4 regions of the Mesorhizobium sp. M1050 genome follow, and region 3 is predicted to be linked to each of the others. Evidence: riboswitches for the same ligand, from Rfam matches in the RefSeq annotation. Region 3 holds a riboswitch; each other region holds the start of a gene.
What was found. Region 3 has a riboswitch for cobalamin ahead of NKH57_RS07255 (CbtB domain-containing protein). Riboswitches for the same ligand answer to the same signal wherever they lie in the genome.
Positions count from the first base shown of each region.

Region 1: it holds a riboswitch for cobalamin, as region 3 does, so the genes downstream of both, NKH57_RS15220 (aromatic ring-hydroxylating oxygenase subunit alpha) here and NKH57_RS07255 (CbtB domain-containing protein) in region 3, are expected to answer to the same signal.
Region 2: it holds a riboswitch for cobalamin, as region 3 does, so the genes downstream of both, bluB (5,6-dimethylbenzimidazole synthase) here and NKH57_RS07255 (CbtB domain-containing protein) in region 3, are expected to answer to the same signal.
Region 4: it holds a riboswitch for cobalamin, as region 3 does, so the genes downstream of both, metE (5-methyltetrahydropteroyltriglutamate--homocysteine S-methyltransferase) here and NKH57_RS07255 (CbtB domain-containing protein) in region 3, are expected to answer to the same signal.

Region 1 covers NZ_JAMYMV010000023.1:50,967-56,864, forward strand. Annotated here, with positions in the region: gene NKH57_RS15190 (carbohydrate ABC transporter permease) at 1-84, shown strand, start outside; gene bglA (beta-galactosidase BglA) at 89-1,753, shown strand; gene NKH57_RS15200 (ABC transporter ATP-binding protein) at 1,778-2,890, shown strand; gene NKH57_RS15205 (DUF680 domain-containing protein) at 2,974-3,210, opposite strand; gene NKH57_RS15210 (DUF680 domain-containing protein) at 3,291-3,500, opposite strand; gene NKH57_RS15215 (DUF680 domain-containing protein) at 3,571-3,768, opposite strand; cobalamin riboswitch at 4,278-4,479, shown strand; gene NKH57_RS15220 (aromatic ring-hydroxylating oxygenase subunit alpha) at 4,595-5,842, shown strand; gene NKH57_RS15225 (FAD-binding oxidoreductase) at 5,889-5,898, shown strand, end outside.
Region 2 covers NZ_JAMYMV010000014.1:21,723-27,620, reverse strand. Annotated here, with positions in the region: gene dxs (1-deoxy-D-xylulose-5-phosphate synthase) at 1-333, opposite strand, end outside; gene NKH57_RS10990 (pirin family protein) at 477-1,397, opposite strand; gene NKH57_RS10985 (DUF2277 domain-containing protein) at 1,435-1,701, opposite strand; gene NKH57_RS10980 (exodeoxyribonuclease VII small subunit) at 1,800-2,051, opposite strand; gene NKH57_RS10975 (histone deacetylase family protein) at 2,055-2,981, opposite strand; cobalamin riboswitch at 3,103-3,282, shown strand; gene bluB (5,6-dimethylbenzimidazole synthase) at 3,331-4,077, shown strand; gene NKH57_RS10965 (hypothetical protein) at 4,078-5,061, opposite strand; gene NKH57_RS10960 (TetR/AcrR family transcriptional regulator) at 5,156-5,764, opposite strand; gene NKH57_RS10955 (MFS transporter) at 5,886-5,898, shown strand, end outside.
Region 3 covers NZ_JAMYMV010000008.1:79,391-85,288, forward strand. Annotated here, with positions in the region: gene NKH57_RS07245 (heparan-alpha-glucosaminide N-acetyltransferase) at 1-6, opposite strand, end outside; gene NKH57_RS07250 (MFS transporter) at 231-1,430, shown strand; cobalamin riboswitch at 1,556-1,752, shown strand; gene NKH57_RS07255 (CbtB domain-containing protein) at 1,789-1,968, shown strand; gene NKH57_RS07260 (CbtA family protein) at 1,984-2,751, shown strand; gene NKH57_RS07265 (bifunctional adenosylcobinamide kinase/adenosylcobinamide-phosphate guanylyltransferase) at 2,890-3,321, shown strand; gene cobO (cob(I)yrinic acid a,c-diamide adenosyltransferase) at 3,323-3,937, shown strand; gene cbiB (adenosylcobinamide-phosphate synthase CbiB) at 3,978-4,946, opposite strand; gene cobD (threonine-phosphate decarboxylase CobD) at 4,945-5,898, shown strand, end outside.
Region 4 covers NZ_JAMYMV010000094.1:8,892-14,789, forward strand. Annotated here, with positions in the region: gene NKH57_RS30525 (helix-turn-helix domain-containing protein) at 1-12, opposite strand, end outside; gene metE (5-methyltetrahydropteroyltriglutamate--homocysteine S-methyltransferase) at 445-2,790, opposite strand; cobalamin riboswitch at 2,886-3,086, opposite strand; gene NKH57_RS30535 (dihydrodipicolinate synthase family protein) at 3,662-4,573, shown strand; gene NKH57_RS30540 (LysE family translocator) at 4,584-5,246, shown strand; partial or broken gene NKH57_RS30545 (transposase) at 5,457-5,857, opposite strand.

The sequences.
Region 1 (5,898 bases), on a different contig from region 3:
ATAATCGTGCCGCTGATCGTCTTCTTCTCGCTGCAGCGCTATTTTGTCCGCGGGCTGCTTGCCGGCTCGGTGAAAGGAGGCTGAAACGATGCGATCCGCTTTGAAGGCCAGCTCGAAACCTGACCTCGCCATCGATCGCGACTGGTGGCGGGGTGCTGTGATCTACCAGATCTACCCGCGCAGCTATCAGGACTCGAACGGCGACGGTATCGGCGACCTCAAGGGGATCATCGGCCGCCTCCCCTACATTGCGGCACTCGGTGCGGACGCCATCTGGATTTCGCCGTTCTTCAAATCGCCGATGAAGGATTTCGGCTACGATGTCACCGATTATTGCGACGTCGATCCGATGTTCGGTACGCTGGCCGACTTCGACGCGCTGACCGCCGAGGCACACAGGCTAGGCTTGAAGGTGATGATCGACGAGGTGCTGTCGCACACCGCCGACAACCACCCATGGTTCAAGGAAAGCCGGTCGAACCGCACCAACCCGAAGGCCGACTGGTACGTCTGGGCGGACGCCAGCCCGGACGGCACGCCACCCAACAACTGGCTATCGATCTTCGGCGGCTCGGCCTGGCAATGGGACACCAGCCGCCAGCAATATTACCTGCATAATTTCCTGGCCGAGCAGCCCGACCTCAACTTCCACAACCACCAGGTCCAGGATGCGTTGCTGGACGTCACCCGCTTCTGGCTGGAGCGTGGCGTCGACGGTTTTCGGCTCGACACCATCAATTTCTATTTCCACAGCCAGGGCCTGGAAAACAATCCGCCGCTGCCGCCGGAAGAGCGCAACGACCAGACCGCACCCGCGGTCAACCCCTACAATTATCAGGACCATCTCTACGACAAGAGCCGCCCTGAGAACCTCGGCTTCCTCGAGCGCTTCCGCGCGCTGCTCGACGAATACCCGGCAACCGCCGCGGTCGGCGAGGTCGGCGATTCGCAGCGGGGACTGGACGTTGTGGCTGCCTACACGGCCGGCGGCAAGCGCGTGCACATGTGCTACTCGTTCGACTTCCTGGCGCCGGAAAAGATCAGTGCGGCCAAGGTCCGCTCGGTGCTGGAATCCTTCGGCAAGGTCGCCAGCGACGGCTGGTCGTGCTGGGCCTTCTCCAACCACGACGTGATGCGCCCGGCCTCGCGCTGGGCGGCTGGCGAAGCCGATCCGACCGCCTACCTCAAGGTCATCTCGGCGCTCTTGATGTCATTGCGCGGTTCGGTCTGCATCTACCAGGGCGAAGAGCTTGGGCTCGCCGAAGCGGAACTGCGCTTCGAGGACTTGCAGGACCCCTACGGCATCCGCTTCTGGCCGGAATTCAAAGGCCGCGATGGCTGCCGCACGCCGATGGTGTGGGACGGCAGCGCCAAGAATGGCGGATTCTCCCCGGCAAAGCCCTGGCTGCCGGTGCCGACCAAGCATCTGTCGCAAGCGGTCAATGTCCAGCAGGGCGACGAGAATTCGCTGCTTGAGCACTATCGTCGCTTTCTCACGTTCCGGCGTGCCCATCCGGCGCTTGTCAAGGGTGACATCACCTTCATCGAAAGCGAGGGCGACACCGTCGCCTTCACCCGCCGCGCAGGCAACGAGCAGATCGTCTGCGTCTTCAATCTGGGAGCCGGGCCAACCAACGTTGACCTTGGCAGCCGATCGCTGCAACCTTTGCCCGGGCACGGATTTTCGGGGCAGGTAAGCAGCGGTTCCATCGAGCTTGGCGGCTACGGCGCCTGGTTCGGGCGCGTCGACTGAATTTCAAATCACTGGAGGAACCCAATGGCCGATGTCACGCTAAGACAAGTGAAGAAGTCCTACGGCAATCTGAACATTCTCCACGGCATCGACCTCGATATCAAGTCGGGCGAATTCATCGTCTTCGTCGGTCCGTCGGGCTGCGGCAAGTCGACATTGCTGAGGTCGATCGCCGGGCTCGAGGAAATCACCTCTGGCGAGCTCAGAATAGCCGGCGAGGTCGTGAACGACGTGCCGCCGTCGAAGCGGGGCATCGCCATGGTGTTCCAGTCCTACGCGCTGTACCCGCACATGACCGTTTACGACAACATGGCGTTCTCGATGAAGATCGGGAAGGAGAACAAGGCCGAGATCGACCGGCGCGTACGCCAGGCGGCGGAAATCCTGCAGTTGACGAAATATCTCGACCGCTTGCCCAAGGCGATGTCGGGCGGACAACGCCAGCGCGTCGCCATCGGCCGCGCCATCGTGCGCAATCCGAAGGTGTTCCTGTTCGACGAGCCGCTGTCGAACCTTGACGCCGCACTTCGCGTCGCCACCCGCATCGAAATCGCCAAGCTCAAGGAATCGATGCCCGCCACGACCATGATCTACGTCACCCATGACCAGGTCGAGGCGATGACGCTGGCCGACCGCATCGTTGTGCTCAAGGAAGGCCATATCGAACAGGTCGGCACGCCTATGGATCTCTACAAGAAGCCCGGCAATCTGTTCGTTGCCCAGTTCATCGGCTCGCCGGCCATGAACATCCTGCCGGCGACCATCGAAAGGACCGGAAACCCGACTGTCGTCAGCCATGTCGGCGGGCGCAAGGCAACCGTGCCGATCACGACCCCTGCTTCGGCAAAGGGCGCCGCGGTGAGCTTTGGCGTGCGGCCGGAGGACCTGATCATTGCCAGCGGTGCGGACTATCTGTTCGAAGGGACGGTCGACTATGTCGAGCAGCTCGGCGAGGTCCAGCTTGTCTATGTCGACATCGGCCGCGCCGATCTGCCGCTGGTGACCAAGCTGCCCGGCAATGTCGAGGTCAAGCGCGGCTCGACATTGCGGCTGAGCGCCAATGGCGAAGACCTGCATATCTTCGACACGGATGGGCGGTCCTTCGCGCTTCACGAAGCAGAGGCTAAGGCGGCCTGAGGTTCCATGATGAGACTGCACGTTGCAAAAACAAGAGCGGCGGGCCCAGCCCGCCGCTCTTGTTTGGAGATCAGCTTCGGCTGTTAGCGGCCGAAGAGATTCCGGTCGCTGCCCTGAGGGGCGGACTTCGGTACGTCGCCCGACGAATTGAGCAGCTTGTAGACCGGCGAACCGGTGTCGCGCACCGAAGACGTCGGCGTGGTGTCGACCTTGGAGGTCGCCAGCTTGTTGATATCGGTGCCACCAACGTTGTCGTTGCGGGCATAGGCGCTGCCGGCGGCAATCAGAAGAGCGGCGGCAGTAAGAACAATCTTTTTCATTTTTGACACTCCGTATTCTCGAATTCGATGCTGCCGATTAACCCGCAGCATCGCTGTCGGATGTTGGTTTTGATCGGATGTTAGTTGTTGCCGAACAGGTTGCGGTCGCTGCCATGGTTGACAGGCGCCTGCGTGGCCGGCTCCGACTTCTTGACGGAAGCCGTGTACGAGCTGTCGACGGCGGTGGTGGCAGGCTGGTTGGCGCCGTTGGAGCCAAAGTTGTCGCTGCCGGCGAAGACACTGCCAGTGACGGCCAGAACGGCGGCGGTAGCAAGAATGATCTTCTTCATCTCAACTCTCCTGAATTTCTGGATTTCGCCAGGATGGCGGGCGAACCCGCCGTCAACTGGGAATTGGTTGTTAGTGGCCGAAGAGGTTACGGTCGCTGCCCTGGGCAGGTGTCTGAGCAGCCGGTTCGGACTTCTTGACCGAAGCGGTGTACGAGCTGTCGACGGCAGTGGCTGTCGGGGCGTTCGAACCATAGTGGTCGCTGCCATTAGCGAAGGCGCTGCCGGAAATGGCCAGAACGGCGGCGGCAGTGAGAATGATCTTTTTCATTTTTTGTACTCCAGTATCTTCTTTTTCGTCCGTCTAGCGGCGTGTCTTGGAAATGAAATCGCGTCGTTCGGACAGCCCCGATGTGGGAGGGCATCCTCGCCTTTTCCAATCACGAAGTTGTTTCGTGTGGACCATGATTCCGCTACTTGAAATTGTGCCAAGGGCTTCTACACGCTACTTATTATTTATCTTTTTCAATGGTTTAAGCAAAACCGTCCGCTGGATCACCAACTGTTGCCAAGGCCCGGCGTTCACAATGTCCTGCACGCACCGTCAACAGAAACGAACCGTTCGGTTCGATTTTAGAATCAGCTAATAGTCACTTTTCGAAACCGTTAGCCTTTTTGGCCGCCGGCAAGGGGTCGGCTTTCGAGGAGATTGCAAGTGGCGATGGCTGCCGAAGAGATAGGATTTCAGCCCGGCAATCGCCAACCCGAACGTTTCGCACGCGTGTCGCGCGGCATGGATACGATGTCGTTTTCATGCCGATGACGCGCCAGCGATCGTGGTTAGATCATGCCATCTCAGGTGCCGCTTCGTGACGACGGGGCGGAGAATTGGGAAGCCGGTCAAAATCCGGCGCTGCCCCCGCAACGGTGGTGGAGTTCAAGTCGCAACGGGAGACCACTGGGCAACTGCCTGGGAAGGTGTCGCGATCGTCCGCAAGGACAACTCCAGAGCCCGGAAACCAGCCCGAGATTTCTAGACTCGACTGATCGCGGTGGGCGATCAAGAGGTGGATAGTGCATGCCCGGCGCCTCGCCGGCCTGCGTCCAATCCTTCCTCCGTCACCACCAGTTCAGTCCTTAGATAACGAGGACAGGACATGGATATTCGCAACGACATGCTGAGGCGCTTGAACAGCCGTCGGCAAGGCTTTTCGCTAGAGCAGCCCTTCTACACCGATCCAGACTACTTCAAGCTGGACATGGAGCTGATCTTGTATCGCGATTGGCTGTTCATCGGCCATGATTGCGAGCTGCCGAAGCCGGGCAGCTACATTACTGTGCAGATCGGCGACTATCCGGTTGTTCTTGTCCGTGACCAGCAAGGCAAGATCAACGCCTTCCACAATTCCTGCCGCCATCGCGGCAGTCGCGTCTGCAACACCGACAAGGGTACTGCGGCAAAGCTCGTCTGCCCCTATCACCAGTGGACCTATGAGCTCGACGGCCGGCTGCTGTTCGCCCGTCAGATGGCCGACGGTTTCGACAAGAGTGAGTTCGGTCTGAAGCCGGTCGCCTGCGAGAGCGTCGGCGGCTATATCTTCATCTGCCTGGCCAAGGAGCCAGCGGATTTCGCGCCGATGCGGGCGATGATCGAACCTTATCTGCTGCCGCACCGGTTGCGGGAAGCAAAGGTCGCCTTCGAGAGCACGATCATCGAGAAGGGCAACTGGAAGTTGGTCTGGGAAAACAACCGCGAGTGCTATCACTGCGTCGCCAATCATCCCGAGTTGTGCAAGACCTTCCCCGAGGCTCCGACCGTGACCGGCGTCAACGGCGCCGACAGCGACCCCGAAATGGTCGCGCATTGGGCCAAATGCGAGGCATCAGGCCTGCCGAGCAAGTTCCGCATCGATCCGGCCGGGCAGTATCGCGCCACCCGCGCGCCGCTGCTGCGCGATGCCGTCAGCTACACCATGAGCGGCAAACTGGCGGTGAAGAAGAACCTCTCCGACGCTGTCTCCGCCGACCGCATCGGCACCTTGATGCACTATCACTATCCGACGACATGGAACCATATCCTCATCGATCACGCGGTGACGTTCCGGGTGGTGCCGATCAGCGCCACGGAAACGGCGGTGACGACGAAATGGCTGGTGCACAAGGACGCGGTCGAGGGCGTCGACTACACCATCGAAGACCTTACCCATGTGTGGACCGAAACCAACGACCAGGACCGCCGCATCGTTGAGGAAAACGCCCTCGGCATCCTGTCGCCCGCCTATGAACCGGGCCCCTATTCGGAGCTGCATGAGGGCGGCGTGATCCAGTTCGTCGAATGGTACGCGTCGTTCATCGGCCCGCGCCTCGCCGAAGGCGGAAGGCCGGCGCTGCGCAGCGTCGCCTAGTTGCATCACATGCACAAGACATGAGGGACAAGAGAGGATGAATGCGATGACGGATC
Region 2 (5,898 bases), on a different contig from region 3:
CTCGGCGCGGCGGGTGAAGCCCGAGAGGCCGCCCTCCTGGCGCAATGTGCGGATGCGGTCACGGCGGCCGGTCAGGATCTTGTGCGGATAGGCCTGATGGCCGACATCCCAGATCAGCCGGTCATCGGGGGTGTTGAAGACATAGTGCAGCGCCACCGTCAGCTCGACCACGCCAAGGCCGGCGCCAAGATGGCCGCCGGTGTGGGAGACGGCGTCGATCAGCTCGGCGCGAAGCTCGGACGCCAATTGCGGCAGCTCGCTTTCCGCAAGCGTGCGCAGGTCGGCTGGGATGCGGACCTTGTCGAGAAGCGGCGTATGCGGCGTTGCGTTCACGGGTGCTCAGGCTTTCTGTTCATTGGCGAAATAGGCCGCCGGCCGGAGAATGTAAATGCACGTCAGTGACGCGGATCAGGCTGTGGTTCTTGTTTTGATGCATGCCGTTCTCCCAGAACCGGGCCACTTTTGGGCAACATGCATCAGCTTTCCGGCAGCGGAATGAACTCTTCCTCGTCTCCTGGAACAATATCGAAGCGTCCCGTCTTCCATTCCTGCTTGGCCTGCTCGATGCGTTCCTTCGACGATGAGACGAAATTCCACCAGATGTAGCGCTGCGAGCCGAGCGAAGCGCCGCCGAACAGCATGAAATGCGCTGCGGTGTGCGACGATACGACGATCTCGTCACCGGGCCGAAACACCAGCAACCGTTCGGCCGGGAAAACGTCGCCCGAGATCGAGACCTCGCCTTCCAGTGTGTAGATGGCTCGTTCTTCCGCATCGGCCGGGATCTTCACGCTGGCGCCTGGCGCCAGGCGCAGATCGGCATAGAGTGTCTCTGTGTCGGCCCTGACCGGGGATCGCAGCCCTTGGAAATCACCAATGGCAATGCGGCCGCTAACGCCCTCGGCGTCGATCTCGGGCAACCGGAGTGCTGTGGTGTTCTCGAAAACCGGGGCTACTTCTTCCTTGCCGTCCGGCAGCGCCAACCAGGTCTGCAGGCCGGAAATCGACATCGGCGCGCCGCGCAGTTCTTCAGGGGTGCGCTCAGAATGGACGATGCCGCGGCCGGCGGTCATCAGGTTTACGTCACCGGGCTGGATGACCATTTCGGTGCCGAGTGAATCGCGATGCCTTATATTGCCGTCGAACAGATAGGTGACCGTCGACAGGCCGATATGCGGATGCGGGCGTACGTCGAGCGCCTGGCCGGCGCGCAGGATAGCCGGGCCCATGCGGTCGAAGAAGATGAACGGGCCGACCAACCGCCTCTTGGCGGTCGGCAAGGCGCGGCGAACCTGGAAACCGCCAATATCCTTGGCGTTGGGGATGACCATCAGTTCGATCTGGTCGCTGGCGAAGGCGTCGCCGGCCTCTGGGTCTTTCCCCGGGAAGAAGCTCATGCACTCTCCTTGTCAGCGCCAGAGGCAGCTGGACGCTTCAGGCAAACCGGATCGCCGATTTCGCCCTTAGTTTGGCCGCCACTTCCTCGCGATTGCGAGGATGCTGATGAGTTTCGAGTGAATCGAGCAGTTCGCGCGCCGATGCCGCGATGGCTTCGACCGCGTGGTCGAAGGCATGCTGGTTCTGCTTCGAAGGCCGCGTCGTTCCGCTCAGCTTGCGGACAAACTGAAGTGCCGCGTCGCGAACTTCGTCGTTGGTCGCGGGCGGATCAAAATTGAACAGGGTCTTGATGTTTCTGCACATCGTTTCCGTATCTCCTCTTGTCCCGAGCTGTTTCAATCAAGACGAACTCTATGTTCAATCATGATCGTGTCCAAAAATCGGTGAGACGGCTGGGTGCCTCAGTCCGCGTCGAGCGGCTCTGTTCCAACCGGCTTGCCGTCACGCGACAGCCTGATCTTCTCGACCTTGTCCTCGGCGGCCTTCAGCAGCCGGTCGCAATGCGCCTTCAATGCCTCGCCGCGTTCATAGATCTTGATCGACTGGTCGAGCGGCACGTCGCCACGCTCAAGATCATCGACGATCTTTTCCAGCGCATCGAGTGCCTGTTCGAAGCTCATCGCCTTGACATCGTCGTTGATCTCACCAGCCATCATTCATCCTTTCATCAGTCGCCCGACATGGGCGGCGACCGAAAATGCCAATCCCTGCAGATCGTAGCCACCCTCGAGCAGGCTGACGAGCCGGTCGCCGCTGTGACGCGCGGCGCGCTGCATCAGCTGGCCGGTCGCCCAGTCGAAATCGTCCTCGGTCAGGTTGATCTCGGCCAGCGGATCGCGGTGATGTGCGTCGAACCCGGCCGAAATGATGATCAGGTCGGGCGCGAAATTGTCGAGCGCCGGCAGCACGCGCGACAGGAAGGCATCGCGAAACACCTCGCTGCCGGTCTGCGGCGCCAGCGGTACGTTGACAATGTTGCCGGCACCGGTTTCGTTCTTGGCGCCAGTGCCGGGATAGAGCGGCATCTGGTGCGTCGAGCAATAGAGCACCGACGGATCGTCCCAGAAAATATCCTGCGTGCCGTTGCCGTGATGCACGTCCCAGTCGACGACGGCAACACGCTCGATACCATGCTTCTTCTGCGCATAACGCGCCGCGATCGCCGCCGTATTGAACAGACAAAAACCCATCGCCGTGGTTTTTTCGGCATGGTGGCCGGGCGGCCGCGCCGCGACGAAGACATTGTCGGCGCGGCCTGCAAAGACGTCGTCGACGGCGGCGTTGGCCGCACCGATTGCGGTGATCGCCGCCTGCCAGCTCTTCGGGCTGGCCGTGGTGTCGGCGTCGATGCGGGCGATTCCCTCGTCAGGAATGGCGGCGCGCACGCGGGCGACGAAATCGGCGGGATGAGCATAGAGGATGGTGGCCTCGTCGCCTTCCGGCGCCTGGATACGATCGAGCGCGGCAAAAGCCTCGTCGTCCAGCACGCGCTCGATGGCGCGCAAGCGGTCCGGCCGCTCGGGATGGCCGGGCGGCGTGAGGTGCTCAAGGAAGATCGGATGGGTATAGAGACGGGTAGCCATCGTCCTAATCTAGTGACCCGGATCGACAAAGGCCATGCACGGGCGGCCGATGACTGGGGAAAATCGCGCCTGCGTCCATTCGCGTCGCTGCAGGCATTGGCGTCGTCCGCGCTTCGGCGTAAGGTCCGTGGCACTGCCTGGTGCCCGCCGCAAGCGGGAGAATCGGGAACACGGTTGAATTCCGTGGCGTGCCCAACGCTGTAAGGGGGACCGCGCCGGTATATGCCACTGTCGATGACGGGAAGGCACCGGACGCGGGTTGATCCCGAGCCAGAAGACCGGCCTGGCAGGCATCGTCATCCGCATGGTCAGGCGGTTGGCATCGATTGCAATCGCAAGGGGACAAGCGATGCCTGAACACACGACCGCTGCTGTTGGCGATGGATTTGACCGGAATGCACGCGATGCGGTGTATCGCGCCATGTTCACGCGGCGCGACGTCCGCAGCCATTTCCTGCCCACCGCGCTCGACGATGAGGTGCTGGCGCGGTTGCTGCTTGCCGCTCATCACGCGCCGTCGGTCGGCTTCATGCAGCCTTGGAATTTTATCGTCATTCGCGATGCCGAACGACGGGAAAAGGTGCGCGACCTGTTCCTGGCGGCGCGCCAGCAGGAACTGCCGGCCATTGCGGAAGAGCGGCAGGCGCTCTACCGCAAACTCAAGCTGGAAGGCATTTGCGAAAGCGCGCTCAACATCTGCATCACCTGCGATCGCGAGCGTTCGAAGGGTTCGCCACTGGGACGCTCGCACAATCCGGAGATGGACCTCTACAGCACGGTCTGCGCGGTGCAGAATTTCTGGCTGGCGGCGCGCGCCGAAGGCGTCGGTGTCGGCTGGGTCAGCATCATCGAGGCGCAAGCGTTGAAAGGCCTGCTTTCAATTCCGGAGCATGTGACCCCGGTCGCCTATCTCTGCGTCGGCCGCGTCTCGGAGTTCGCGCCAAAACCTGACCTTGAAACGCATGGCTGGGGACGGCGGCTGCCGCTGCCGGAACTGATCATGAGCGAGACGTTTTCCGGGCAAGGTGAAGTGCTGCTCAAATCGACCGTGGCGCGCCTCAACACCGTTTCTGCCGCGCCGTCGAGCCCTCGCTGATCAGGGTGTCGCGCCGGCCGGTCCCCAGGGCGAGCCGCCAAAGGAGGCCAGCGCCTTGTCCTTGAGTTCCCTGAACTTCGACGACGCCTCCGCCAGCCGGGTGTCCCAGGCCGGATCTGGCACCTGGCCCGCGATGGTCTTGAAATAGACCTGCATCAGGCAAGCGATGGCGAAGGGCTCGATGAACGCCGCCTTGAAGGCCCAGGCGAAGACGATGGCTAGCACGAAGGCCCAGCCCGCCAATTGCCCTGGCATCAGGAAAAGAATGGCGGCGGCCGGCGCCAGCATCAGCAGGAAGATAACGAAGGATACGCCCCACATGATGACCGCCAGCCAGACGGCGTTCTTGACCATCACCTTGCCGTTCTGGGCATAGAGCACGACGCCTTGGCGCGCCGTCTCGAACGGCGAGGACGAATTGATGCGAATGTTGTAGCCGAGGATGATCTCGTCGACATAGGTCAGCGACAGGCGGATCACCGTGTTGATGAAGGAGACCAGACCGCTCAAACCCGGGATCGGCAGGAAGGCGGCGATGCCGCCGAGCAGGCCGGTGATGGCCCGGATGGCGCCCTTGACCAGCTGATCGACGACGAAAAGGATGTTGGCCTCGGCAAAACGCTGGGTGACGATATCCTTGGCGTAGGCGATCTGGTCCTGGCCGCCGGGAATGTCACGGCCGTCGATCAGATGGACCATCACGGCGATGTGGCCGGCCTTGACGACATAGAGGATGTATTCGCGGATCCAGTAGACGGCGATCGAGACGATGCCGAAACCGACCACCCCGCCCCACAAGGCAAAGGACATCGGCCCGTCGGGATCGGTGGAGATGTGGCCGACGCCATAGCCGACGGAGGCGCCCGTGCCGGTCGCCATGATGTAGGCCAGTGTGATGCCGAAATAGACGATCATGCGAAAGACAATGAACGGCCAGGTCCGCATCATGATGGACACCGACCTGCCGATATCGAAATCCCACATGCCCCGAATCTCCCCCTCAGAGGTGGTGAAAGAGGATGGACCCAACCCGGCGATTGTCAATTGCCGGCCGCGGCGCCGGGCCACCGATGGGATTTCAGTTCGGTTGCGAACCTGGCCTTTTGAGTAGGCCTTCGAGCAGTTGCTTGAACGCCACCACCACCTTCTTCGACGTCGCTTCGGGGTCGTTCGAATTGGCGATCCGTTGCGCCGCCTGGCTGCTCGCCCCATTGATCAGCCGCGAGGCAGTTTCGGGGTCGAGGCTGGAGACTACGACCCCCTCCTCCTGAAGCGCCGTCAGATGGCCGGTCATTGAAGCGATGCACGCATTGGCGTTCGGCCATTGTGCCGGATCCCCCAGAACGGCCGGGCCATCCCGGAACATGATGCGCTGGATTTCCGGCTCCAATGCCATCTCAATATAGGTCGTGCATTCGTCGACAAAATGCTGCCAGCGGGTCGGCGCTCTCGACGCGACCTCATCGATGCGTGCCGCCATCTCGCCGTCGATTTCGGTGATGACCGCCTGCAGCAGGCCCTTCTTGTCGCCGAAATGATGATAGAGCGCGCCGCGAGTCAGCCCGGCCGATGCGGTGAAATCATCCATCGAGGCTTCGGCATAGCCGATCGTGCCGAAAGCATGGCGGGCTGCCGCGATCAGCTTGGCACGCGTCTCGGCAATCATCTCCTTGCGGGGTTTGTGCATGGCTCCTGGCCCTATCCACATACGAACCGTATGCCAATTGACATACGCGGCGTATGCTCTATTTAACATTCATACGCATCGTATGTAATTGTCGAATCGTGCTTTGTCGAGGAACCAACCCATGCAAAATCCCT
Region 3 (5,898 bases):
GCTCATGGTCTCGCATTCTGATTCAGCCCCGCAAAACGACTATCACGGTTGCACCGAACAAAAGAAGGCCGGGAATTTTGCCGAGGACGCCGGATCAGGCGCCGCTTTAGGCCAGTGCCGGGAAGCCTTTGGCCGACTTCGTTTTTTGCCGGGTACGCGTCGGTTTCCTCTTATTGGCGCCGGCATCGCCACGGCAGATTTGGTCCGATAGATTCTGCTTTGGGGAAGCAATGTCCACCCATGTGCGCCATCCGATCTGGCTTCCGGCCCTAAAGGCCGCGGACGCGCGCACCTTCGCCTCGCTCTATGCGGTCGAATCCTTCGCCCGCGCCACGGTGTCGAGCGTCATCCCGATCCAGGCCTATGAGATCCTGCACAACGAGCAGATCGTCTCGATCCTCTACACCGTCGTGGCGATGCTCGGCCTGTCGGTGACGCTCTTCATGCCAATGCTGATCCGCCGCTTTGCCCGGCGCTGGGTCTACACCGCTGGCGCCTGCCTGCTTGCCATCGGCTCGCTGTTCTTCGTCACCCATACGCTTGCCGGGCAACTGGCCGGCATGCTGTGCCGCGTGATGGGCGCCAGCGCGCTGTCGATCACGCTCAACCTCTACATCATGGACCATATCCGCAAGACCGATTTCATGCAGGCCGAATCGCTGCGCATGGCGTGGTCGATGTTGGCGTGGACCGGCGGGCCGACGCTCGGCATCTTCCTCTACACGCACTTCGGCATCTATGCCGCGCATGGCGCCGTGGCGATCTTCGCCCTGGCCTTGCTGGCGCTGTTCTGGACTTACCGGCTCGGCGACAACCCGTCGATTCGCCCAGGCCAGACGCGCCCGGTCAATCCGCTCGCCAATATCGGCCGCTTCGTCGCGCAGCCCAGGCTCAGACTGGCCTGGCTGATCGCTTTCGGCCGCTCCTGCTTCTGGACGACTTTCTTCGTCTATGGGCCGCTGTTCATGGTCATCACCGGCGAAGGCAAGCTGGCCGGCGGGCTGCTGGTTTCGGCCGGCAACGCGCTGCTGTTCATGGCCATCTTCTGGGGCAAGGCGGGAAAGCGTTTTGGCGGCCGCAGGACGATGACATTTGCCTATTTCGCCATGTCGGCCATGCTGCTGGCGGCAGGCTTCGTCGGCGAGACCGTGCCGCTGCTCACCGGCGCCTTCCTGCTTGGCGGCGCCTTCTTCACCATCGCGCTCGACGCACTCGGCTCGACCGCCTTCATGCGCTCGGTGCGCTCCTATGAAAGATCGCAGATGGCGGCGGTCTACCGGACCTATCTCGACTTTTCCGAACTGACGCCGCCGCTGGTCTATTCGGTGGTGCTGGCGTTTTTCGGCCTAGGCTCGGTGTTCGTCACGCTGGGCCTGCTGGCTGCGGTCTGCGGCTTCGTGACGTGGCGCTATCTGCCGAAATCGCTTTGATCTTCAGGGCTTTGGTGGAAGTGCCGCATGCCAAGGTGCCTGCGGCAGCGGAGGCCCTCACTGGCACGACGCATTCGCGATGGTTGCCGCCGGAATTTGGTTTGCTGGAGGCGACGATTCTGCCTATAGTCGGCAATGTCGTCGGTTCCATTTTGGAGCCAAGAGGGAATGCGGTGAGGGCGAGTTTCGCCCAATGCCGTGGCTGCCCCCGCAACTGTGTGCGGTAGTCCTCTCCATATGCCACTGAAGATTTCTTCTTCGGGAAGGTGGGGAAGGGCGCTGATCCGCGAGCCAGGAGACCTGCCGGCGACAGGAAACTGACTTCGATGCCCTCGGGTGGAGGGCGAAAGGACAAGACATGACTACTGCTTCCGTCTCCCTCGGCGCCTCCGTCTCCTCGCAGTCGCGCTTCATGCAGCTCGCGCTTGCTGCGCTGCTCGGCGTTTTCGTGATGGGCTTTGTCGGCTTCTCGCATATCGATGCGGTCCACAATGCGGCTCACGACTATCGCCACTCGATGGCGTTTCCCTGCCACTGACGAGGATCTGACATCATGAACCTGTTTCGCAACGTCGTGTTCATTGCGGCGATCGCAGGGCTCGTGGCCGGTGTCGTTCTCGCCTGCATGCAGGCCTACGCCACCGTGCCGCTGATCCTGAAGGCGGAAGTCTACGAACAGGCCGGCGGCGGGCATCACCATGACCATGCCGTTCCGGCCCCAACGGATAGCAATGCCATGAGCACAGCCGCTCCGGCAGCGGAAGCCGCCCCGGCCGCCGAAGACGAGGGTTGGGCGCCGGCAGACGGTTTCGAACGTTTCGCCTTCAGCGTGCTTGCCAACATCGTCACCGGCATCGGCTTCGCCTTGATCCTGGTCGCGGTTTCCGAATTCGCCGGCGGCATCGGTGGCTGGCGCCAGGGCGTCTTCTGGGGGCTGGCCGGCTTTGCCGTGTTCACGCTGGCGCCGGGCCTAGGCCTGCCGCCGGAACTGCCGGCCATGCCAGCGGCCGATCTGACCGAGCGCCAGATCTGGTGGTGGGCGACCGTAGCGATGACCGCGGCCGGGCTCGGCCTGATCGCCTTCCGCAAGTCGCTGCCGCTGGCGATCCTGGCTGTGGCCTTGATCGTCGCTCCGCACATCGTCGGCGCGCCGCAGCCCGGCAGTTACGAGACGGCGATCCCCGAAGGCCTGCACCACCAGTTCGTGGTGGCGGTGACAGTGACCAATCTGGTGTTCTGGCTGGTGCTCGGCGCGGTCGTCGGCGTGGTCCGCAGCCGCTTCACCGGCACCGCGACCAGCCTGCGCGACAGCTTTGCCTGACAGCAAGGCACTGACCTTCATCATCGGCGGTGGGGGGGCGGGGGGCGCCGGGCCCCCACCCCCCCCCCCCCCCCCCCCTGCCGCCCGCCCGCGCCCCCCCCCCCCCCCCCCCCCCACGCCGAAACCCTGGCGACGGCCTTGCCCTCGCCATGGGCCTATATCGCCACGGCGCAAGCCTATGATGACGAGATGAGTGAGCGCATCGCTTTGCACCGGTCGCGGCGCGGCGAAGGCTGGACGACCATCGACGCACCGCTCGATCTTGCCGGCGCGCTCGCGGCGTTGCCCGACAACCAGCCGGTGCTTGTCGACTGCCTGACATTGTGGCTGACCAATCATATGTTGGCCGAACATGATCTCGAGCTGGAATGCCGGCGACTGGCGGAGGTGCTGTCGCGGCCGCGCGGGCCCTGGTTCGTGGTGTCCAATGAAGTCGGGCAAGGCATCGTGCCTGACAACGCACTGGCGCGCCGGTTTCGGGATGCCGGCGGCCGGCTCAACCAGCAGATCGCTGCCGTCGCCGACACAGTGCTGCTGATGGTGGCGGGACTTCCGCTGAAGGTGAAATGACATGACCGACGTCGACAATAAGGACGAAGAACGCCACCGCGCCAAGATGGCCAAGCGCAAGGCGGTGCAGGATGCCGAGGTGGCGAGCAAGACGGTCGAGAAGGGGCTGCTGATCGTCAACACCGGGCCGGGCAAGGGTAAGACGACGGCCGCCTTCGGTCTCGCGCTGCGGATGCTCGGCTACGGCAAGCGCGTCGGCGTCGTCCAGTTCATCAAGGGCAAATGGCATACCGGCGAGAAAGACGCCTTCGCCGCCTTCGGCGACCGCGTCATCTGGCACGCGATGGGCGAGGGGTTCACCTGGGAAACGCAGGATCTGAAGCGTGACATCGCCGCGGCCGAAGCGGCGTGGGCCAAGGTGCTCGAGCTGATGGCCGACCCGTCGATCAGCCTGCTGGTGCTCGACGAGTTGAACATCGCGCTGCGCTACGACTATCTTGATCTCGACAAGGTGGTTGCGGCGCTGAAAGCCCGGCGCGAGGGCCTGCACGTCGTCGTCACCGGCCGCAACGCCAAGCCGGCGCTGATCGAGGCTGCTGACCTCGTCACCGAGATGGGCGTGACCAAGCACCATTTTTCCGCGGGCGTTAAGGCGCAGCAGGGCATCGAGTTTTGAACGTCTCTTACCCTCCTCACAAGGGGGAGGGTGAAATGGGTCACGCCACAATGACGATGATCGAAATCACTCCAAACAGCGCAATCAGCAGATAGTCGGCGACGCGATAGAGTTTCAGCGCCTGCCTTATATCGGCGCTGTCGGCTTCGCGGCGGCCGCCTCCGCCCATGAAGACGTCGTCGACCAGGACGCCGCCGTAGCTGCGCGGCCCGGCGAGTGCCAGGCCGAGCGCGCCAGCCATCGCCGCTTCCGGCCAGCCGGCATTCGGCGAGCGGTGCTTCTTCGCGTCGCGCCACACCGCGTGCCAGGCATTGCGCGGGTCGGCGTCCCTGACCAGGAAAGCCGCCAGCACGATCAGCAGCGCCGTCAGCCGTGACGCCGGCAAATTGATCCAATCGTCGAAGCGTGCCGCCGCCCAGCCGAACGCCTCATGGCGCGGGGTACGGTGACCGATCATCGAATCGGCGGTATTGGCGGCCTTGTAGGCGGCGCCGCCGGCGAGGCCGCCTACACCGGTCCAGAAGGCGGGAGCGACGATGCCATCGGAAAAATTCTCGGCCAGGCTCTCGATCGCCGCGCGGCTGATACCGGCCCTGTCCAGCGTCTCGGGATCGCGGCCAACGATGCGCGAGACGGCCACGCGGCCCAGAGCGAGGCCGCCAGTGTCGAGCGCGTCCGCCACCGCCTCGACATGTTCGTAAAGGCTTTTCTGCGACAGGAGCGAGGTTGCCAGAAGGGCCGTGATGATGAGTCCCATGGGAACGAACCAGAGCAGGATCTGCATGCCGAGGCCGATCAGCGCCGGCACGAGCACGATGACCAGCAGCGCCTGGACACCGCGCTTGCGACGCAGTGCGTCGGGATCAGCAGCGTGGTTGAGCCTGCGGTCGAGAAAGGATATCAGCCTGCCGAACCATGTCACGGGATGGCCGATGGCGCGAAACAGCCAGTCGGGATAGCCGAGGGCGAATTCGACGGCCAATGACAGGAAAGCGATCAGAACTGACATGAAGCTTCTTGAAGGAGCGGTGGACCATGGTGGAAGTCTTGGCCGGGCGAGGGCGCTGTTCCCTCACGCTTCGCGGCCTTTCGTCGACCTCTCGACCGGTATCAATCCGCACTCCTACCCGCTTTTCGACCTGCCCGCCACCTCGCTGTCGCGATTGCCGGAGGCCGCGCGCACGCGTGACCTGTTAGAGATCGCGGCCAGCACCTACGGCGCGCCGTCGCCAGCCAACCTCGCGGCGGCACCGGGCACGCAGATCCTATTGCCGCGCGTTGCATCGCTGATCGCGCCCGGCAAGGCTTTGGTGCTGGGGCCGACCTATGCCGAACATGCCCGCGCTGCGGCGATCGCCGGACACCGAGTGTTGGAGGTCAACGATTTCGAAGCGCTGGCAGACGCCGACCTTGCCATTGTCGTCAATCCGAACAATCCGGATGGACGCATCGTCGAGCGGGACCGTTTGCTGGCGCTGGCCGCCCGACTGCGCGCCAAGGGCGGGCTGCTGGTCGTCGACGAGGCGTTCATGGATGTCGGCCCGCGTGAACATAGCCTTGCCGGCGATGTCGAGAGTGGCGGCATCGTCGTCCTGCGCTCGTTCGGCAAGTTCTTCGGTCTTGCCGGGCTGCGGCTCGGGTTCGCACTGTGCGATGTAGCGACGGTCGAACGGCTGGAAACGCAATTCGGGCCATGGGCTGTCGCCGGCCCGGCGCTTGAATACGGCATCCGCGCGCTTGCCGACATTGACTGGCAGGACGCGATGCGGGCATCCCTTGCGGAAGCATCGGCGCGGCTCGATACGCTGTTCAGCCGCTTCGGCATTCTCGTCGCGGGCGGCACGACCTTGTTTCGCTATCTCCGCCTGGCCGATGCCGATGGCCTGTTTGCAGCCCTTGGCGAGCGCGGCATCCTGCTTCGGCATTTTGCCGACCGGCCACATGTCCTGCGCGCCGGCCTG
Region 4 (5,898 bases), on a different contig from region 3:
ATCGGGCTGCACACCAGATCCCTACGCAAGTTGCTTATAGAAGCTAAGTCGGGCGCTGGCGAGGGTCAAGGCCTTACCGATTTTCCGAATTGGCGGGACGCTGGCAACATCCGAATCCTGCCACCTCGACCCGTAGTCTGCGCTAATCGACTGGGGAAGCGGACAGACGCGCAGGTCGCCACCTGAGCGAACGCGACAGGCGGTCTAGTTTAAGAAAGACGCATGTACGATTTTCCGAGCGGCGCGGCCTGTATGTTCCGAAGGAGCCGATATTAAAGCGTATCGTCCAAATTGATATTTCCTGCGCGATTACGTGCCGAAGGGAAGTGCTCATTCTCGCTCGAGTGACTTATTTCAAAGGATGTGATCGCGTATTGGCACATTTACGGCCGACATGCGGCAGCCGGCAACTCACGTCATGGTGAGGAAGGAGAAGCATCAGGCCTACGCTTTCTCCCGGAGCGCACGTGCTGCAGCGACCATGTTCATGAGGGCAGGGCGGACCTCCTCCCATTTACGTGTTTTGAGGCCACAGTCCGGGTTTACCCACAGTTGGGCATCCGACAGTCGCTCGCGGGCAAGCATGACGAGATCCGAAATCTCACGGACTCCCGGGAGGCGTGGTGAGTGAATGTCATAGACTCCGGGACCGATTTCGTTCGGATATTTGGAGCTCGTGAAGGCGTCCAGCAGCTCCATTTTCGAGCGCGAGGTCTCAATCGAAATGACATCCGCATCCATTTCAGGAATCGCGTCGATGATCTCGTTGAACTCCGAATAGCACATGTGGGTATGGATTTGAGTCGCGTTATTTACACCCGTTGAAGCGATCCGGAAGCATTCGACAGCCCAGTCGAGATAGACTTTCCAGTCAGACTGGCGCAGTGGCAATCCTTCGCGAAACGCGGCCTCATCGATCTGGATTATCCTTGCGCCGGACCTTTCGAGATCCGTCACTTCGTCGCGGATGGCGAGCGCGATCTGGCGGCAGGATTCGGAGCGGGGTACGTCGTCGCGAACAAAAGACCAGTTGAGAATGGTCACTGGGCCTGTGAGCATTCCCTTAACAGGCTTTTCCGTAAGCGACTGGGCGAATTGCCACCAGCGCACTGTCATCGGATTGCGCCTCGATACGTCGCCGAAAATGATGGGGGGACGCACGTAGCGCGACCCATAGCTTTGTACCCAGGCATGCTGGGTGAGCGCGAAGCCGGACAACTGCTCGCCGAAATGCTGTACCATGTCGTTTCGCTCGAACTCACCGTGCACCAGCACGTCCAGCCCGATCTCTTCCTGCCAGCGAATTGCAGCCTCGATCTCCTTCTTCAGGAACGTCTCGTAGTCGACATAGCTCAGCTGGCCCTTCGCATGAGCGGCCCGCGCCTTGCGTACCTGCGGCGTCTGCGGGAAGGACCCGATGGTCGTCGTCGGGAACGGCGGCAGCCCGAGTGAGCCGGCTTGGACTCTGGAGCGCTCGGCAAAAGCGCTCTCTCGTCGCTTCATGCTATCGTCAATGCTGGCGATCCGCCCCTGAACAAGCGGGTCATGGATCCTCGTGGATGTCACGCGCGTGGCGGCAGCCTCGGCAGACGCTTTCAACGCGCCAGCCACCGCATCTCTGCCTTGGGACAGGGCCCGGGCCAGCAACACCAATTCGTCGGTCTTCTGGGCCGCGAAGGCGAGCCACGAGCTGATGTCGGCGTCGAGTTCCGTCTCCATGCGCAGGTCGATCGGCACATGCAGCATCGAGCAAGAAGGCGCGATCTCGACGCGGTCCAAGGGCCAGCCGGCGACGATCGATTTGATGCGGTCGAGAATGGCGGGCAGGTTCGCACGCCAGACGTTGCGGCCATCGATCAAGCCAAGCGAGAGCACCAGATCCTTCGGAGCGAGCCGACCCACCGTTTCCAGCTGCTCGGGAGCGCGCACGAGATCAATATGCAGCCCAGCCAGGGGCAGAGAAACCGCGGTTTCGAGATTGTTTCCCAGCGGCCCGAAATACGTAGCCAGCATGATCTTCAGCTCGGGCGCGGCTTTCGACAGCTGTCCATAGGCGAATTCGAACGCAGCTCGTTCGTTCGGGTTCAGATCGAGGACAAGCGCTGGCTCATCGATCTGCAGCCAGTCGGCTCCCGACAGCTTCAGCCTCTGCAGAAGTTGCTCGTAGACGGGCAGCAGCCGCGATAGGAGCGCGATGGGACCGAACCCTTCGGCAGGTGATTTCGCCAGCTTGAGGAAGGTGATGGGTCCAAGGATGACTGGGCGTGTGTGAATGCCGAGAGCTTTGGCCTCGAGGAAGTAATCGACCGGTTTCGTTGACGAGAGGGCGAACGTCTGATCATCGTCGAGTTCCGGCACAATGTAGTGATAGTTGGTGTCAAACCACTTGGTCATTTCCATCGCGGTTACATCAGGCCCATGAGCCGCCTGCTGGTGACCAGCGTGTCCACAACCCTCCATCTGACCCTGGTTGCCGCGCGCCATTGCGAAGTAGATGTCAAGTGGGACCTCGCCGCTATTCCAGCCGTAACGGGATGGAACGGCGCCGACCATGGCTGCGGTGTCGAGCACATGGTCGTATAGCGAGAAGTCGTTCGACGGGATTTTCGACACGCCGCGATCGTGCTGCTCCTCCCAGCTAGCGGCACGGAGCGCCTTCGCCGTCCTGAGAAGGGCGGCGGCGGAAGATTTTCCGGACCAGTAACTTTCAAGCGCGAATTTCAGTTCTCGCCGACGACCGAAGCGCGGCACGCCGAGCGTTGCTACAGGAATTTGCTGAGAGACAGTCATGTCATACCCCGATGGTTGGGGCGTCGGTGACAAGGAAGGCGCTAGCAGGCCGGCATCAACGCCGGGTTGCAGCGGCCACCGAGACACCCCGCCCGTGGACGTAATTCGCCGTGGCAGGTCTCCTGGCTCGCGGGGTCATAGCCTCTACCCGTCTTCCCGAGGGTATTCGCCTCAGTGACATGAGTGGGGTTGGCTCGCCGCTAACAGTTGCGGGGGCAGCGCCGGCATCGCACCGGCTTCCCTCTTAGCTCCGCTCCGGCAGCGCCGTGCGGAGAACCACAACCCGCAGACAATCACAGCGGTCCGCACTTTGTCAATATCGCATAACGAAATGTTTATGTCGTTATGTATTCGCTCTTTTACACCTTGTCTTCATTCTGAAATATTCAGTCCGCCCATTGCCGACGCTAGCACCCCCGCCACCATTGTTCATAATGGTTTCCTGTCAGGCTGCGACATTCCTCACCGTTCATCCATGAAGGATTTCGGACAAGATGGATGGGAGTGACAACGTCGTCGAATGCAGAAGGTGGCATTGGTGGCGATGTTTAACGATGCAATCGTGGGCCGAAAGTGATGCGTGCATGGCAGAAGCGGTTGTCTCGAAGTGAACGCCAAACCATGGTGCGGGGGGAAATGGCACGCCAGGTCGTGCACGACCCTGGTGACTAGGCAATCGGTGGTAACTGCGGTCGGCGGCAAGAGACCACACTGGCCGGGGCCCCGGTCCAAAGAGCAAGGCCCGACTGTGTCCCGATAAGCTTTTTAAGTTCATTCAGGCGGTAAGTTATCCAAGGCCAGTTGGCAATGTAAATGACATCAACGCCGGACCGTCGGCTTACAGTTCAACGGCCAAAGAGTTGGAGACACAATGACTTTCCTGCGCGGTTTGTCCGCTTTTCCCATCACTCCCGCTGATCGCGGCGGTAATATCGATGAGCCCGCATTGGAAAAACTTCTTGCGCGCTTGATGGAGGCAAAGGTCGATTCTATCGGCCTGTTGGGAAGCACGGGCAGTTACATGTTCCTGTCGCGCCAACAGCGCCAATGCGCAATTGAGGTGGCCATCGATAAAGTCGGTGCTGATATTCCCTTGTTGGTCGGGATTGGAGCGCTGAGGACGGACGAAGCCGTGCAACATGCCAAGGATGCCAAAGCGATCGGTGCGACAGCCGGCTTGCTGTCTGCAGTGTCGTACGCACCTCTGACCGAGGATGAAGTGTTCGAGCATTTCCAAACAGTCGCATTGGAATCCGGTTTGCCGATTTGCATCTATGACAATCCCGGAACAACGCATTTTCGGTTCTCATCCGCCTTGGTCGAAAGGCTGTCTCGGGTGCCCGGGATCGTCGCCATCAAAAACCCCGGTTTTGGCCCGGCCGAAACCCAGCGCCATCTGGAGGACCAGCGCTCACAGGTGCCAGACGGCTTTTCGATCGGCTACAGTGGAGACGCGCAGTGCACCGAGGCGATGATTGCAGGTGCGGATACCTGGTACAGTGTCATTGGCGGACTTCTTCCCGATGCCTGTTTGAAGATCGTCAGGGCTGCACAAAGGGGCGATGCGGCCGAGGCGCGCAGGATCAATGCCAGCCTCGAGCCGCTCTGGGCTCTGTTTAAACGGTATTCCAGCCTGCGGGTTGTCTATGCTTTGGCGGAGGCATTGGAGATCTGCCATGCTTCACCTTCCCTGCCCATCAGGTCACTTTCCGAGGACGCGCGGTCAGAGGTTTTGGCAGTGCTAAAGCAGCTTCCAGCCGATGTGATCAGCCTATTCAGATGAGCAGATAGCCATGATCATCGATCCCTCGGTGGGCACTCCCCTGATAATGGCGTTCTCGGCCTACATTCTGGCCGCATCCAGTCCAGGGCCGAGCAATCTTGCCATCATGAATACTGCCATGAGCCGGGGCCGTGTCGCAGCGCTTGCACTGGCTGCCGGCGTCGTCTCTGTCTCCTGGATGTGGGCAGTGCTCGCCTCGACCGGCGTTGCAACGGTATTGAAAGCCTGGCCGAGTGCTCTCAATGTCATCCAGTTCATCGGAGGCTGCTATCTGCTCTATCTCAGTGCACGGTTTGCCGGCTCCGCGCTTGCCGGGAAAGACCTTTCTGCAACGCCGGAGGCGGCGCTGTCCCGCACGGAGTTGGGCAAGATCTATCGGCGCGGGATCGCCCTGCATATCGCCAATCCGAAGGCCATCATGGGCTGGATTGCAACAATTTCTCTCGGGTTGCAGCCGGGTACGCCCGTCTACATGCCCTTTGTCATCATGCTGGGGTGTGCGTTTCTGGCCGTGGTGATTTTCGGGGGATACGCGATCGTGTTTTCGCTCCCATCGGTTTCGCGTGTCTATCAGAAAGCGCAGCGATGGATCGACGGCGTTCTCGCAGCCTTTTTTGTCATCGCAGACGTTCGGCTGATTTATGCCACTATCGGACCATGGATCTTGTCTTGATGGGGCCACCCGGCCAAGCGCGACCGGGATTGCCCCCATCACTCCCGGGGTCTATCGCAATTGTATAGACCCGTCTGAGCGAAGATGACACGTAACGCTTTGCCCGCTATCGGACGCATAATCGTCGATGCCAACGCTGCGACGCAAGGCACTATGGCAAGGGACATCCTGGAAAAAGCCTGCACAAATGGGAACATACGGCCGTTTCGGCTTGTCTTCCAGCCATTGGCCTGCGCCGTAGACTTTCAACCGCTGCTATCGATCAGCACATGCAGCGGACCGTCCTCGGGATGCCGCTGCCGCTTGGCCGATCGTTTCCATATCTGCGCCGGCGGCTTAGCGTCCTGTGATCGGGAACCGGTAGATCAAGGCCCATCAGGTCGAGCAGCGAGGTCGTCAATCCCTCGCTCTGGCGCAGACGAAGCCCGAACACGCATCCCCGTGTCAAGGCCGCCTCGATGGCGAGATCGGAATAGCGGGGCTGGCGCCGCGGGTCGTTCTTCACGGCGCATGCCAACTGGCGAAGGCTTCTTCTGTCAACCACAGCGTCAGACTGCCGCGCCGCCGAAGCCCGCCTCGTATTCCGGACAGTTTATCACCTTTAATTTCACCTTCGCGACTCGGTGATGGCGGCTGGCATAGTGTTTGTAGG